Regions from separate parts of the Stenotrophomonas sp. STEN014 genome, predicted to be linked through region 1. Evidence: riboswitches for the same ligand, from Rfam matches in the RefSeq annotation. Region 1 holds a riboswitch; the other holds the start of a gene.
What was found. A riboswitch is a leader RNA that binds a small molecule or an ion and turns the genes downstream of it on or off. The one in region 1 is predicted to bind cobalamin.

Region 1 (7,451 bases):
GAGCCGCGGTTCCCAGTAGGCGTTGTAACCGGCGCGTGCCTCACGGCGCTCGACACCGGGGCCGATCACCCATTGCCAGTCGGCAGCGTGCTGGCGGGTGTAACTCACGCTGGCGCGATAGCGCTGGCCGGAGAACTCCGCCGCGCTGGCCTGGGCCGGTGGCGGGGTGTAGTGCTCATCGCGGTAGTCGAGGTTCACCGCCAGCGCCGCCTCGCGTCCAACCGGCTGCCGGTAGGCCAGCGCCAGTCCTTCCGACTGCATGTAACGCGCGCCCTGCAGCCACATCTGTCCGGTGACCGCGCTGAGCGACAGGCGCGCATCGCGCAGTCCCAGCCGGCTGAGCGAGAAATCCGGCCCCACCCGCAGCTCCAGCACCTGGCTGTCGAGCCGGTCCAGTTCGCGATAGCGATTGCCCGAGCCGCCCAGCGACACATCCAGGCGGTCGCCGTGGCGCGACAGCAGATGCCGGTAGCGCAGATTCGCCCCCACCTGGCCGCTCAGGTCGCTGGCCGCACGCGACTCGGGCGACAGCAGGAAATCCAGGCCGTTGAGGGAAATCGAGTTCACATCCGGCGCCGCGTTGGCATTGCTTTCCCAGCGGCTGCCGAGCATCACGCGCCCGGAGAACCCGCTGCGTTGCCGCTTGCCGGCATCGATCACCGCCAGATAGCCCTCGACCTTGATCCGCACCGGCTCGGGCGTATCGGTCCGCGCCAGCACCGCGTCAAACAGCGTGCGGGCCTGGGGATAGGCGCCCAGCCGGAAGTACAGCGCGGCCAGTTCCAGCTGCAGCCGCGGCGTGGCCGGATGCTGCACCAGCAGACGTTCATAGGTGCCGATGGCCGCTTCGTAGTCGCCCACGCGGGTGGACAGCACCGCATAGGCAAAACCGGTATCGACATCGGCCGGGTTGGCGAGGATCTTCTGGAACAGCGCGCGGCGCTGCTCCTCCAGCTGCGGCACCTCGGCGGCCGGCACCGAGGGCGGCAGGTTGTAGGAACGGTGCTGCGCCCAGCTGGTGCCGGTTGAAACACAGCACAGCGCTGCCGCCAGCAACACCGTCCGCGCTCGCCCCCTGCGTGCTGCGGCTACCGGTGCTGCCTGGCGGCGGCACTGTCCCCCCATGCGTGTCCTGCTCACATCCACCTCCCCACCGCGCGCTCCAACCACTGTCGGCCGACAGCGCAGGGCGCAGCGTGCGCGGAGTGTAGGGAACCGGCGTAAGAGCCCGGCCGGCGCGCTGCTCATCCAGCCGGGAATGGCTCGCCGTAGAATCCCGTACACGCCCTTCCGTGCGTGCCCCGCGATCTACGTCCCATGAATGCCTACGCCCTGCTTGCCTGTGCCATCGTCCTGGAAGTGGCCGCCACCTCCCTGCTCAAGGCCTCCGATGGCATGACCCGGCTGTGGCCGACGCTCGGCGCGCTGGCAGGCTACGGGGTGTGCTTCTGGCTGCTGTCGCTGGTGATGAAGTCCATCCCCACCGGCATCGCCTACGCGGTCTGGTCCGGCGTGGGCATCGTGCTGATCTCGCTGATCGGCCTGTTCGTGTTCAAACAGAAGCTCGACGCCGCGGCCATCCTCGGCATCGGCCTGATCTGCGCCGGGGTGCTGGTGATCAACCTGTTCTCGCGCGCCAGCGCCCACTGAGCCGATTGCCTGCTGCTGAAACCAGTGCTTGACCGCCACCGCCGCGGGGCCTACCTTGTGTCCGCCACAGGTATCCATCTCTTAATTCGCATGAAGGGATGGAATTAAACGGGAATCCGGTGACGCAGGCCGCAAGGCCTGCCATTCCGGAGCTGCCCCGCAGCGGTGAATGGAAACGACCGCCGTCAACAGCACTGGGTTCATCCCCGGGAAGCGACGGCCAGTAGGAGGATGCCAGGCGCATCCGTGTCCATCAGCCCGAATACCGGCCTGGGCCGGGAGACCTGCCGTCTCCCGATTCGACCTGGAGTCTCCGCGGGGAGGCAGCCGGTACCGTCAGCCTGCAGCCGCGGGAGCGGTGCGCTGCATCCACGCCAGATGTCCGGTTCGCCCGCGGGGGCGAAGGTCGCTGGCGGGGTGGAGGCAGCCGCAAGGCATGCGCCCACCGCGCGGTTCCTTCGTTCCTCAATGCCCATGCAATGAGGAAAGAATCATGACTACCGTTACCAACCTGGGGTTTCCCCGTATCGGCGCGCGCCGCGAACTCAAGCGCGCCCTGGAGAGCTACTGGCGCGGCGAGAGCTGCGTGGCCGAGCTGCAGGCCACAGCCGCCAGTCTGCGCATGCGTCACTGGCAGCTGCAACGCGAGGCCGGCGTGGACGTACCGCCGAGCAACGATTTCAGCCTGTATGACCAGGTGCTCGATACCGCCGTGCTGTTCGATGCGATCCCCGAGCGCTACCGGCCGCTGGCCGAGCACTGCCCGCTGGACGCCTACTTCGCCATGGCCCGCGGCCTGCAGCGCGGGGGCGTGGACCTGCACGCGCTGGAAATGACCAAGTGGTTCGACACCAACTACCACTACCTGGTGCCGGAGCTGCAGCGCGGCCAGCGTTTTTCGCTGCGCGGCGACAAGCCGCTGGCCGAATACCGCGAGGCCAGGGCACTGGGGATCCAGACCCGCACGGTGCTGCTCGGCCCGGTCAGCTTCCTGCTGCTGTCCAAAACCACCGACAACAGCAATCCGCTGGAGCTGCTCGATGCGCTGCTGCCGGCCTACGCGCAGTTGCTGGCCGCCCTCAGGGAGGAGGGCGCCAGCTGGGTGCAGCTGGACGAGCCGGTGCTGGTGCAGGACCTGGACCCGGCCGCGCGTGATGCCATTCGCCACGCCTATGCCGTCCTTGCCGGCCAGCCGCGCCCGGAGATCCTGCTGGCCACCTACTTCGGTGCGCTGGACGACAACCTGGAGCTGGCCACATCGCTGCCGGTCGAAGGCCTGCATGTAGACCTGGTGCGCGCCCCCGAGCAGCTCGACGCGGTGCTGCGCGCATGGCCGGCCGGGCGCGTGCTGTCGCTAGGTCTGGTCAACGGCCGCAACGTCTGGCGCAGCGCGCTGGACAACGCCCTGATCCTGGCCCGCTACGCGCTCGGCCACCGCGGCCCGGACCGGCTGTGGCTGGCGCCGTCCTGCTCGCTGCTGCATTGCCCGGTGGACCTGGCGCTGGAGAAGAAGCTCGAGCCGGAGCTGCGCAGCTGGCTGGCATTCGCGCGGCAGAAGCTCGAAGAACTGCGGCTGATCGCCGACACCCTGACCGGCAGCCGCGATACCTCGCCGCAACTGGCGCAGGCCCGCGCCGCGCTGGAATCGCGCCGCCAGTCGCCGCGCGTGCACAACCCGGCGGTCAAAGCACGGCTGGCGGCCTTGGATGCCGACGCGGGTGTGCGCGCCAGCGCCCATGCGCAGCGCCGCCAGCGGCAGGCCGAGGCGCTGCGCTTGCCGCTGTTCCCGACCACCACGATCGGCTCGTTCCCGCAGACACAGGAAGTGCGCGATGCCCGCGCCCGGCATCGCGCCGGCAAGCTGTCCAGCGCCGACTACGACAGCTTCCTCGCCGCGCAGACCGAGCACTGCGTGCGCCTGCAAGAGCAGATCGGGCTGGACGTACTGGTGCATGGCGAGTTCGAGCGCAACGACATGGTCGAGTACTTCGGCGAACAGCTGCAGGGCTTCGCCTTCACCGGCAACGGCTGGGTGCAGAGCTACGGCTCGCGCTGCGTGAAACCGCCACTGATCTATGGCGATGTCAGCCGGCCGGCACCGATGACGGTACGCTGGTCGCAGTACGCCCAATCGCTGACCGAGCGGCCGCTCAAGGGCATGCTGACCGGACCGGTGACCGTGCTGCAGTGGTCGTTCGTGCGTGACGACCAGTCACGCGCCCAGACCTGCATGCAGATCGCGCTGGCGCTGCGCGATGAGGTGCTGGATCTGGAAGCGGCCGGGATCCGCGCCATCCAGATCGACGAACCGGCCCTGCGCGAAGGCCTGCCGCTGCGACGGGCGCAATGGCAGGCGTATCTGGACTGGGCGGTGGCCGCGTTCGGCATCAGCGCCGGCGGCGTCGCTGACGCCACCCAGATCCATACCCACATGTGCTACGCGCAGTTCAACGACATCATCGACGCGGTGGCGGCCCTGGATGCGGACGTGATCTCGATCGAGACCTCGCGCTCGCGGATGGAACTGCTCGATACCTTTGCCCGCTTCGACTATCCCAACCAGGTCGGCCCCGGCGTGTACGACATCCATTCCCCGCGCGTGCCCAACCACGCCGAGATGATCGAGCTGCTGCGCAAAGCCAGCGAGGTGCTGCCGGCGGAAAAACTGTGGGTAAACCCGGACTGCGGCCTGAAGACCCGCACGTGGCCGGAGACCCGCGCTGCACTGGAGGCGATGGTGGAAGCGGCACAGGTGCTGCGCGCTGAATTCTCCGCAGTCTGATGGACGCCATGTAGGCCTGGCGCCGGGTCAGGACGCGACATCTTGCACGGCGCCCCTTCGGCCCGCGGCTGTCGGCAGACGGGCGAAGCCATGGGCAATTCATCGCGCGGTGCGTCGCAGATGATGGCCGACGCGCAGTGAAACGCAGCGGGCCGAAACGCGAAGTGCGGGCGGGTTACCCGGCCCGGGGTGCCGGGGCCCGGAAATCCGGCGGGTGATGCATCCACCGCGATGCACCCGGGTCGACCTGCCAATCCCGGGCGGGCGCCGCTCCAGCCTTTGCCGTGCCAATGCACGGGCCGGTGCCGCCCGGCCATCAATGCGCCGGCAAGGCCGTCCCCTGCGGATTGCGGCAACGACGATGCCGGCAAGGCGACAAGGCGGGCGGCACTTGGATGCCGCCCGCGCTGGCGTCAGAACGCCTTCTCGACGTTCATCGACACCCCATGGTCCTTGCCATCGCTGCCATACATCCCGCGGTACTCCAGGCGGGTGCTCCAGCCATGATCGGTGCGGAACACGCTCCCCAGGTTGATCACCAGGCGATTGCGGTCGAACCCGTTGAAATCCGCCCGGTAAACCGGTCCGAAGCCGTCTGCGTACTGCAGCAGGGCGAAGCTGTCGGCGCTGAAGTCGTGCTGATACTCCACCCGCAGCTGCGGCTGCAGCAGGCCCCACGTGGTCGGCCTGCGGAACTCCATCCTCAGGCCGAGCGTGCCGCTGTTGCTGTCGAAGTCCATGCGGTCGTAGCGCAGCGCGTAGACCGCATCGCCCTGCTCGGCATAGGCATCCAGTGCGGTACGCGCCAGGTCCAGTCGTCCATACGGGGAGAACAGCAGGGCATCGCCACCGAATTCGCCACTGAAGGTCAGCGACCCGAACCACTGGCTGCCATCGCGCTGGCCATGCAGGCTGGTACCGCTGACGGCTGCACGCGCCATCCGGTAATCCAACTGCTGGAAGCCGACCATGCCATCCAGGTAGTACACCTGCCCCGGGTGGTAGCTGGCGTAAAGGAACGCCACCTTGGTCTTGGCATCCAGCCGCGCCCCGTCATTGCCGACGTCGGTACGGTCGCGGCCGTAGCCGGCGCCGGCACCCGCCGCGAGCGACGGCCAGAACCGGTAGTCCACGCCTGCGCTGAGGCCATCGGTTTCGAAATCCAACGCATCGCGTCCGGCACGCGCATCCACATTGCCCGAACGCACGCTGCCACCGACCCAGGTTCCCAGCGCCAGCCCACCCTTGCCTCCGCGTTCGCGGGCGTTCGCGGTTCCCTGCATCGTAGTACCCGATGGATCGTATGTGCCGGAAGGTCCGCCAACCGGCATCGCCGCACAGCCGCGCTCGTCAGGATTCTGCAGGTCGGGGACGCAGGCCCTGTTGAAGGACATGCTCAACTGGTTGGCAAAGCCACGCCCGTCCGTTTGCCGGTGCAGGCTTTCCATGCGACGCAGGACGTTCATCGTCTGCGCCTCCGCGAACCGGCGGCTGGTGGCCTGCTGGGCTTCGATCAGTCCACGGACCTGGGGATCCTGGCTGGGATCGGGGCGCGCATTGATGTTGACCGTGTAGGCACGGGTACCACTGAAGCCCAGCGCGTCGGTCACCTGCACGGTGAACGCGTAGGCGCCGGCCACGTTCGGCGTGCCGCTGAGGACACCGTTGGCAGCCAGGCTCACGCCCGTGGGCAGCGCGCCCGTGCCGATCGCATAGGTGTAGGGCGCGGTGCCGCCGGCACCGGCCATGGCCTGCTGGTACGGCACGAACAACAGGCCATTGGGCAGCGTCGCCGGATCGACGACGATCGTCGGTGCCGACAGCGCGAGCGTGTAGGCATGGGTGACGGTACCGGCGCTGCCGGTGGTGCTGTCGGTGGCGGTGATGCTGAAGCCGAAACTGCCGGCGACCGTCGGCGTACCGCTCAGCGTGCCGGTGCTGGCGTTGAGCGCCAGGCCCGCCGGCAACGCACCGGCGCTCACCGCATAGGTGTACGGGGCGATACCGTTGCTCGCGGCGAAGGTCTGGCTGTAGCCGCTGCCCGCGGTGCCACCCGGCAGTGCGCCGGCCGCCGGGGTCAGGGCCAGGTTGGGCGCGGCGACGGTCAACATATAGGCATTGCCGACCGTGGCCGCGGTGCCACCGGTGCTGTCGGTGACGGTCACGCCCAGGTTGAACGTACCCGCCTGTGTCGGCGTGCCGGCGAAGGTGCCGGTCGCGGCATTGAAGGTGATGCCGGCCGGCAGCGTGCCGGTCAACGTCGGGGTGTACGGCGCGATACCGCCGCTGATGGTCAACGCCTGCGAGTAGACCGTGCCAGCGACGGCGCCCGGCAGCGTCGCCGGGGTCAGGGTCAGGGTCGGCACCGCTACCACAACCGCGTACGCCTGGGAGCCACTCTGGCCGAACGCGTCGGTTGCGGTGACGGTGAAATTGAACGTACCCGCCACCGTGGGCGTGCCCGACAGTGCGCCGGCCGCGGACAGTGCCGTACCCGTGGGCAGGCTGCCGGCGGTGACGGTGAAGGCGTAGGGGGCGACACCACCGGTCGCGCTCAGCGCCTGGCTGTATGCCAAGCCGGCAGTGGTATCGGGCAGCGTCGCCGGGGCGAGCGTGACGGTCGGCGCCGACACATTGAAGATGTAGCTCTGCTGCACGGTGAACGGCGCACCGGTCCCCGTCGTGCCGGCATCGGTCGCGGTGATCTGCACGGTGTAACTACCCGGCTGCGCCGGCGTGCCCGACACCGTGCCGGCGTTGAGCGTCAGCCCCGGCGGCAGGGTGCCGGTCACCGCGTAGGTGTACGGACCGGCACCACCGCTTGCGCTGAAGGCCTGGCTGTAGGCGGTGCCGTAGCTCAGGTTGAAGGTGGTCGAGGCTGGTGCCAGCGCCAGGGTCGGCGCGGCGACCGCCAGCGTGAACGCCTGGCCCACCGTGTTCGGACCGTTGCCGGTACTGCTGTCGGTGGCCAAGACATTCAGATTGAAGCTGCCCACCTGGGTCGGCATACCCGACACCG
Region 2 (7,451 bases), on a different contig from region 1:
CACCCAGCTCGGTCACATCGCCCAGCGGGGTGGAGGTGCCATGGGTGTTCAGATAGTCGATCGGACGGTCCAGGCCTGCCATCGCCATCTTCATGCAGCGCACCGCGCCTTCACCGGACGGCGCGACCATGTCGGCGCCGTCGGAGGTCACGCCGTAACCGACCAGCTCGGCGTAGATCTTCGCGCCACGGGCGATGGCGTGGTCATAGTCTTCCAGCACCAGCATGCCGCCGCCACCGGCGATGACGAAGCCGTCGCGGTTGGCGTCATACGGACGCGAGGCGGTGGCCGGGGTTTCGTTGAAACCGGTGGACAGCGCGCCCATGGCGTCGAACATCACGCTCATCGACCAGTGCAGGTCCTCGCCGCCACCGGCAAACATCACGTCCTGGGCGCCGTGGCGGATCAGGTCCGCCGCCGCGCCAATGCAATGGGCCGAGGTGGCGCAGGCGGCCGACAGCGAATAGCTCAGGCCCTTGATGCTGAACGCGGTGGCCAGGTTGGCCGACACGGTCGAGCACATCGTGCGCGGCACCATGTACGGGCCGACTTTGCGCACGCCGCGGTTGCGCAGCAGATCGGCCGCTTCCACCTGCCATTCGCTGGAGCCGCCACCGGAGCCGGCGATCACGCCGGTACGCACGTTGCTGACCGTCGCCTCGTCCAGGCCGGCATCGGCGATGGCATCGCGCATGGCCAGGTAGCTGTAGGCGGCCGCATCGCTCATGAAGCGCTTGAGCTTGCGGTCCACCTGCGCGGTCAGGTCGATGTCGACCTTGCCGCCCACCTGGCTGCGCAGCCCGGCTTCGGCGTGGTCGGGCAGGGCGACGATGCCGGGGCGGCCTTCGCGCAGGGCGCTGGAGACGGTGTCCAGATCGTTGCCCAGGCAGGAGGTGATGCCCATGCCGGTAATGACGACGCGACGCATCAGAAGCTCTCCGTCGAGGTGAACAGGCCGACCTTCAGGTCCTTGGCGGTGTAGATCTCGCGCCCGTCCACCAGCATGCGGGCATCGGTCTGGGCCATCACCAGTTTGCGGTTGATCACGCGGGAGACATCGATTTCGTACTGCACCAGCTTGGCGCTGGGCAGCACCTGGCCGGTGAATTTGACCTCGCCACAGCCCAGCGCACGGCCGCGGCCTTCGGCGCCCAGCCAGGTCAGGTAGAAGCCGGTCAGCTGCCACATGGCGTCCAGTCCCAGGCAGCCGGGCATCACCGGATCACCGATGAAGTGGCAACCGAAGAACCACAGGTCCGGGCGGATATCCAGCTCGGCGCGGATCAGGCCCTTGCCATGGGCGCCACCGTCCTCGCGGATGTCGGTGATGCGGTCGAACATCAGCATCGGGTCGTTGGGCAGGCGGCCCTTGTTGGGGCCGAAGAGTTCGCCGCGCGCGCTGGCCAGCAGCTGGTCACGCGAGAACGTATGCAGACGGGTCATCCGGGGTAATCCAAAGCCAGGAGCGAGTCGCCGAGCATGCGGCAGCAGCAGCGTTCAATCAAATGTTTTAACTGGACGGTTGCGTATGTTCGGCGCAGTTAGCAGCCGTTCGAGGGCTGTTGCGAGTCGTTTTAAAATGCACAATTGTGAGGACAAGTGTGCATTTAGCGACAGCAGCTATCATGTTGGCGACCGTTCCGGACTGTTGTCGTGGCCCAGCTTCGCAAGATCATCCATGTGGACATGGACGCCTTCTATGCGTCGGTGGAGCAGCGCGATGACCCCGGATTGCGCGGGCGGCCGGTGGTGGTAGCGTGGAAGGGGCCCCGGTCGGTGGTCTGTGCGGCCTCCTACGAGGCGCGCACCTTCGGGGTGCGCTCGGCGATGCCGGCGTTGCGGGCCGAACGGCTGTGCCCGGACGCGGTGTTCGTGCCGCCGGACTTCGCCCGTTACAAGGCGGTGTCGCGGCAGATCCGCGCGATCTTCCTGCAGCACACGCCGCTGGTGGAACCGCTGTCGCTGGACGAGGCCTATCTGGATGTGACCGCCTCGCCCAGCTGCGGCGGCATCGCCACCGACATCGCCCGCCTGATCCGCGCGCAGATCCGCGAGACGACCGCGCTGACCGCCTCGGCCGGCATCGCCCCGAACAAGTTCCTGGCCAAGATCGCCTCGGACTGGCGCAAGCCCGATGGCCAGTTCGTGGTGCCGCCGTCCAGGGTGGAGCAGTTCCTGACGCCGTTGCCGGTCAACCGCGTGCCGGGCGTGGGCAAGGTGATGGAAGGCCGGCTGGCGGCGCTGGGGATCGCCACCGTCGGTGATCTGCGCGGACTGCCACTGGAGCAGCTGCAGGCGCTGTTCGGCAGTTTCGGCGCCCGACTGTACAAGCGGGCGCGTGGGATCGATGAGCGCCCGGTGGAACCGGACCAGCCGGTGCAGTCCATCTCCTCGGAGGACACGTTTGCCGAGGATCTGCCGCTGGGCCAGTTCGACGAGCTGATCACCCAGCTGGCCGAGCGCACCTGGCGCGCCACCGGACGCACCGAGCGGATTGCCCATACGGTGGTGCTCAAGCTCAAGACCGCGCAGTTCCGCATCCTTACCCGCAGCTTCACCCCGGACTCTCCGCCCGGCTCGGTGGAGGAGCTGCGCGATATCGCCCTGGCGCTGTGCCAGCGGGTGCAGCTGCCGCCGGACACGCGCTACCGGCTGGTGGGGGTGGGCCTGTCCGGCTTCCGTGATCGTGCCGAGGTGCTGCTGCAGGGCGATCTGTTCCGCACCCCAGCGCTGGACTGAGCACGTCGGGCCCTGTATCGGGGCGCCGCTACAATCGACGGTTTTCTGCGTGAGGAGTGTCAACAACGTGGCCACGTCAGCGGTGATTTTCGATCTGGACGGAACCCTGGTGGACAGCGCCGGCGATATCGCCGAGGCGGTCAACCGCTGTCTGGAGGAGCTGGCGCTGGCGCGCGTGCCTGAGGCGCGGGTGCGCAGCTGGATCGGCGAAGGCGTACGCAATCTGGTGGCCACCGCGTTGCGGCACGCCGGCAGCGACCGCCCGCTGGAAACGGTGATGCCGGCCTTCATGCGCCACTACCACGCCTGCCTGCTGCGCAGCCCGCGCCTGTATGCCGGCGTGCCGGAAACGCTGCAGGCGCTGCGCGCACGCGCCCTGCCGATGGCGATCTGCACCAACAAGCCGGCGGCGCTGGTACCGCCGCTGCTGGCACATCTGGGGATCGCGGAGTTCTTCACCCATATCGTCGGCGGCGACAGCCTGCCGCAGCGCAAACCTGCGGCCGAGCCACTGTTGCACGCCGCCGCACTGCTGGGGCAGCCGGCCGGTGCGTGCCTGATGGTGGGCGATTCGGCCACCGATCTGGGCGCGGCCAACCACGCGCACATGCCGGTGGTGCTGGTGCGCTACGGCTATCCGCGGGATCTGGACCTGGATGCGGCCGGCGCACTGGCGGTGATCGACGATCTGCGCGAGCTGTTGCCCCTCGTCTGAGCGGCTGCGTCGCGGCACCGGGTTTTCGGGGCAGTCGCCGCAACAAAAATGCCCCGGTGCGAACACCGGGGCATCGTCGTATCAGCGGAGTGCTCCGCCTCAGTTCTTGCTGTTGTAGCGCAGGGTCAGCTGGTACTCGCGGCCGGGCTGGTTGTACCAGGCCACGGTTTCATAGTCGCGGTCGAACACGTTGGCGGCCTTGGCCTGCAGGCTCCACTCGGCGTTGATTGCGTATTCCACTCGGACATCGACGGTACCGTAGCCGGCCAGACGCACGCTGTTGGCGGCGTTGTCGAAGCGGTGGCCGCTGCCGGCCGCGGTCACGCCCAGACGCAGCGGGCCGAAGCTCTTGTCCACGTCCAGGCGGCCGCTGGTGCGCGCGCGGCGGGCCAGCAGGTTGTCGTAGGTGGCCGCGCCGGCGGTGTGGTCGCGCGGGTCGGTGAAGCTGGCCTGGGCGTTGAGGTCGAAACCGGCCAGCGACAGGTAGCCGGTCAGCTCGGCGCCGCGGATGCGGGCTTCGGCCACGTTGACCAGATCGAAGTTGCTGTCATAGCCGATCAGCTGGTCGATGCGGGTTTCGTAGGCGTTGAAGGTCCAGTTCCAGGTGTCGGCGTACTGGGCGATGCCGAGGTTCAGGCTCTTGGATTCTTCCGGCTTCAGGTCCGGGTTGCTGAAGCCCGGGTAGTACAGGTCGTTGAAGGTCGGTGCCTTGAAGCCGGTGCCGGCGCTGGCGGTCAGGCGGAAACCATGACCGAAGGCAAAGCCGTAACCCAGACTGCCGGTGGTGTGGTTGCCGAACTGCTCGTTGTCGTCGTTGCGCACGCTGGCCTGCAGCGAGTGGGCGCCGAAGCCGCCCTGGTATTCGACGAACATGCCGGTGTTGTCGCGGTTGTCCACATCGAACGCGGTGGTGCTTTCGATCCGGTCCTGCTGCCAATCGGCGCCGGCGCTGATCTGCTGGCCTTCGCCAAACTTGATGTCGCCTTGCACGGCGGCGGTGTCGCGACGGGTGTTGAACACGCTGGCCAGGGTGCGCGCGCCGCCGGCCGCGAAGTAGCTGTCGGCCTGGTCGCTGCTGCGGCCGAGCTGCGCGCTCAGGCGGAAGCTGTCCGAGGGCGCCCATGCCAGCTTGCCGCCGTAGACCTGCTGGCGGTTGTCGGCTTCGTTGCCGCCGAAGATGCTGCCGTCGTACTCGTTGAAGCTGTCCGAGTTCAGCATGTGGCCTTCCAGGCTCAATGCCTCGCTCAGCGCATAACCGCCGCGCACGTTGATCGAGGTGTTGCGGTAGCCGTCACGGTCCGGCTCATCGGCATAGCAGCCCGCGCCCCAGCCGGCGGCGGTGCCGCGGCAGGCGTTGATGCCGTCGGTGCTCTGGTAGCCGCCCTGGGCGGAGATCCAGCCGCGTTCGCCGCGGTTGCTGAAGCCGGCACTGGCCTGGCGCAGGTTGTGGCTGCCGGCGGTGAGCGCCAGATTCTGCTGCAGGCCCTGGCCGGCGGCGCGGGTGAAGATCTGGATCACGCCGCCAATGGCTTCGGAGCCGTACAGGCTCGAACGCGGGCCGCGCACGATCTCCACGCGCTCGATCTGGTCGACCGGCAGGTCCTGCAGGGTCGGCATGCCGTTGGTGGCCGAACCGATGCGCACGCCGTCCACCAGCACCAGCACCTGGTTGGAGTTGCTGCCACGCAGGAACAGCGAGGTGATCTTGCCGGCGCCGCCCTGGTTGGCGAAATCCAGGCCGGCCCGGCCGCGCAGCAGTTCCAGCAGCGAGCTGGCCTGGCTGCGGTCGATCTGCACGCGGTCGATCACCTGCACCGGCACCACGCTGTTCTCGATCGAGACCGGGGTACGGGTGGCGGTGACGGTGATGTCATCGAGTCGGGTCGGAGCCGGCTCGGTCGGCGCGTTCTGCGCGGCGGCAACGTCCGGCAAGGCCAAGGCAAGGGCGAGGGAAAGGGTGTGGTAAGACAGTTTCATGGAAGCTCCTGGACCTGCGCGCTCCCGCGCAGGCGGATGGGGAAGGCTGCCAGAAGAGGGAAGAAGACGGAGGTCGCGCACACGGCGCTACAGCCGCCGCCATGCCCTCCGCATCGCAACCAGTCGGCTTCCGGGCCGGTCTCCGGACTCGCAGGCGAGGCAGCCGAGGCTGCTTCCGACCAGGCGCCTTCCCGTGCCATGCACAGTGGCGGTGTTGCCTGGTCTTGTCCTGCTTACCGTTGCGGGGGCAGTGCCGGAATGGCGGACGGCTGGAATTCCAGCAGGGCGCGGCACCGGCTTCCCGTTTCAACCGTCCGGCAAGGCCGGCCGGTCACCCGAAAGTGCGCGCATTCTATGCGATCACCGCCAGGCCTGCGCAAAAGGCCGGCAACCGCGCCTGGACGGTTAAAATGCGCGATTGCATCGCAGTATCGGAACAGTCGTGACAGAAACGTGGTTCGGGCAGGCCTGTGGGCAGCCTTCGCAGGAACACCGCCAACGTGCCATCGCCCGCCAGCGGCAGCTGACCAAGCCCGAGGGCGCGCTGGGCCGGCTGGAGACGCTGGCCATCGAACTGGCCGCGCTGCAGGCCGCTGACCGGCCGCAGGCCGCGCAGGTGCCGGTGATCGTGTTCGCCGGCGACCACGGGGTTGCCGCGCGCGGGGTCTCGGCCTATCCGGCCGAAGTCACGGTGCAGATGCTGCACAACTTCGCTGCCGGGGGCGCGGCTGTCGCGGTGCTGGCGCGTGAGCTGGGCCTGCCGCTGCATGTGTGGGATGTGGGCAGCCGCGCGACCGCCCCGATCGCCGGAGTCGTCACCGACAAGGCCCGTCACGGCACCGCGGATTTCAGCACCGCCGAGGCGATGTCGGAAGTCGAATTGCGTGCCACTTTCGACGCCGGCCGGCGCGCGGTGGACCCTGTCTGCGCCGGCGGCGCGGACCTGCTGGTGCTGGGGGAAATGGGCATCGGCAATACCACCTCCGCCAGTGCTCTGGCCGCGGTGCTGGGGTCGTTGCCGCTGGAGGAGCTGGTCGGCATCGGCACCGGGCTGGACGCGGTGCGCATGGTGCAGAAGAAGAACATCATCGCCCGCGCGCTGGCCCTGCATGGCGAGGCGATCAACGCCGCGGCATCACCGGGCTGGGAAGCGCTGCGCCGCGTCGGCGGGCTGGAGATCGCGGCGATGAGCGCGGCGATGATCGCCGCCGCACAGCGCGGCGTGCCGGTGCTGGTGGATGGCTTCATCGTCTCGGCCGCCGCGTTGGCCGCGGTGCGCATCAATCCCGGGGTACGGCCGTGGCTGCTGTTCTCGCACCAGTCGGCCGAGCGCGGGCATGTCCGCCTGCTCGAGCTGCTGCAGGCGCAGCCGCTGCTGCAACTGGATCTGCGTCTGGGCGAAGGCTCCGGCGCGGCGCTGGCCTTGCCGCTGGTGCGCATGGCCTGCGCGCTGCACAACCAGATGGCCACGTTTGAAGAAGCGGCCGTGGCCGATCGTGACGGCCGCCGATGATCCTGGATCTGATGCGGCACGCGTCCACCGGGCGCCAGGGCTATCTGGACGGCCGCACCGACCCGCCGCTGGTCGACGGCGCGATGGAGGCGTTGCATCGCTGCCATGCCGGCCTGGACTGGAGCCGGGTGATCGCCTCGCCGCGCCGCCGCGCGCTGGATACCGCGCACGCGCTGCTGGCCGGCACCGACCAGTTCTGCGAGATCCATCCGGACTGGGCCGAGCTCGACTTCGGCGACTGGGACGGTCGTCATTTCGATGAGCTGCCGGCCGAGCAACTGGCCGGCCTGTATGAAGAGCCGCACGAGGTGATGCCACCCAATGGCGAGTCGTGGCAGCAGTTCCAGGCGCGCGTGGAACTGCAGTTGCAGCGGTTGATGGACGAGGACGACGGCGATGGCCGGCCGGTGCTGGTGGTCAGTCATGCCGGCGTGTTGCGGCTGGCGATCTCGCGCATCTGCGGCATGCCGTTGTCGCTGCTGTGGGCGCTGCGTATCGACTACGGCA

Region 2: another riboswitch for cobalamin. It lies ahead of btuB (TonB-dependent vitamin B12 receptor); the one in region 1 lies ahead of metE (5-methyltetrahydropteroyltriglutamate--homocysteine S-methyltransferase).

Annotation. Positions count from the first base shown of each region.
Region 1 is NZ_JBRREN010000001.1:389,807-397,257, reverse strand. Features, by position in the region: gene ACVOMC_RS01560 (surface lipoprotein assembly modifier) at 1-1,059, opposite strand, end outside; gene ACVOMC_RS01555 (SMR family transporter) at 1,318-1,650, shown strand; cobalamin riboswitch at 1,702-1,938, shown strand; gene metE (5-methyltetrahydropteroyltriglutamate--homocysteine S-methyltransferase) at 2,144-4,432, shown strand; gene ACVOMC_RS01545 (putative Ig domain-containing protein) at 4,846-7,451, opposite strand, start outside.
Region 2 is NZ_JBRREN010000003.1:273,956-281,406, forward strand. Features, by position in the region: gene fabB (beta-ketoacyl-ACP synthase I) at 1-928, opposite strand, end outside; gene fabA (3-hydroxyacyl-[acyl-carrier-protein] dehydratase FabA) at 928-1,443, opposite strand; gene dinB (DNA polymerase IV) at 1,654-2,739, shown strand; gene gph (phosphoglycolate phosphatase) at 2,789-3,454, shown strand; gene btuB (TonB-dependent vitamin B12 receptor) at 3,554-5,431, opposite strand; cobalamin riboswitch at 5,548-5,785, opposite strand; gene cobT (nicotinate-nucleotide--dimethylbenzimidazole phosphoribosyltransferase) at 5,874-6,944, shown strand; gene ACVOMC_RS06265 (histidine phosphatase family protein) at 6,941-7,451, shown strand, end outside.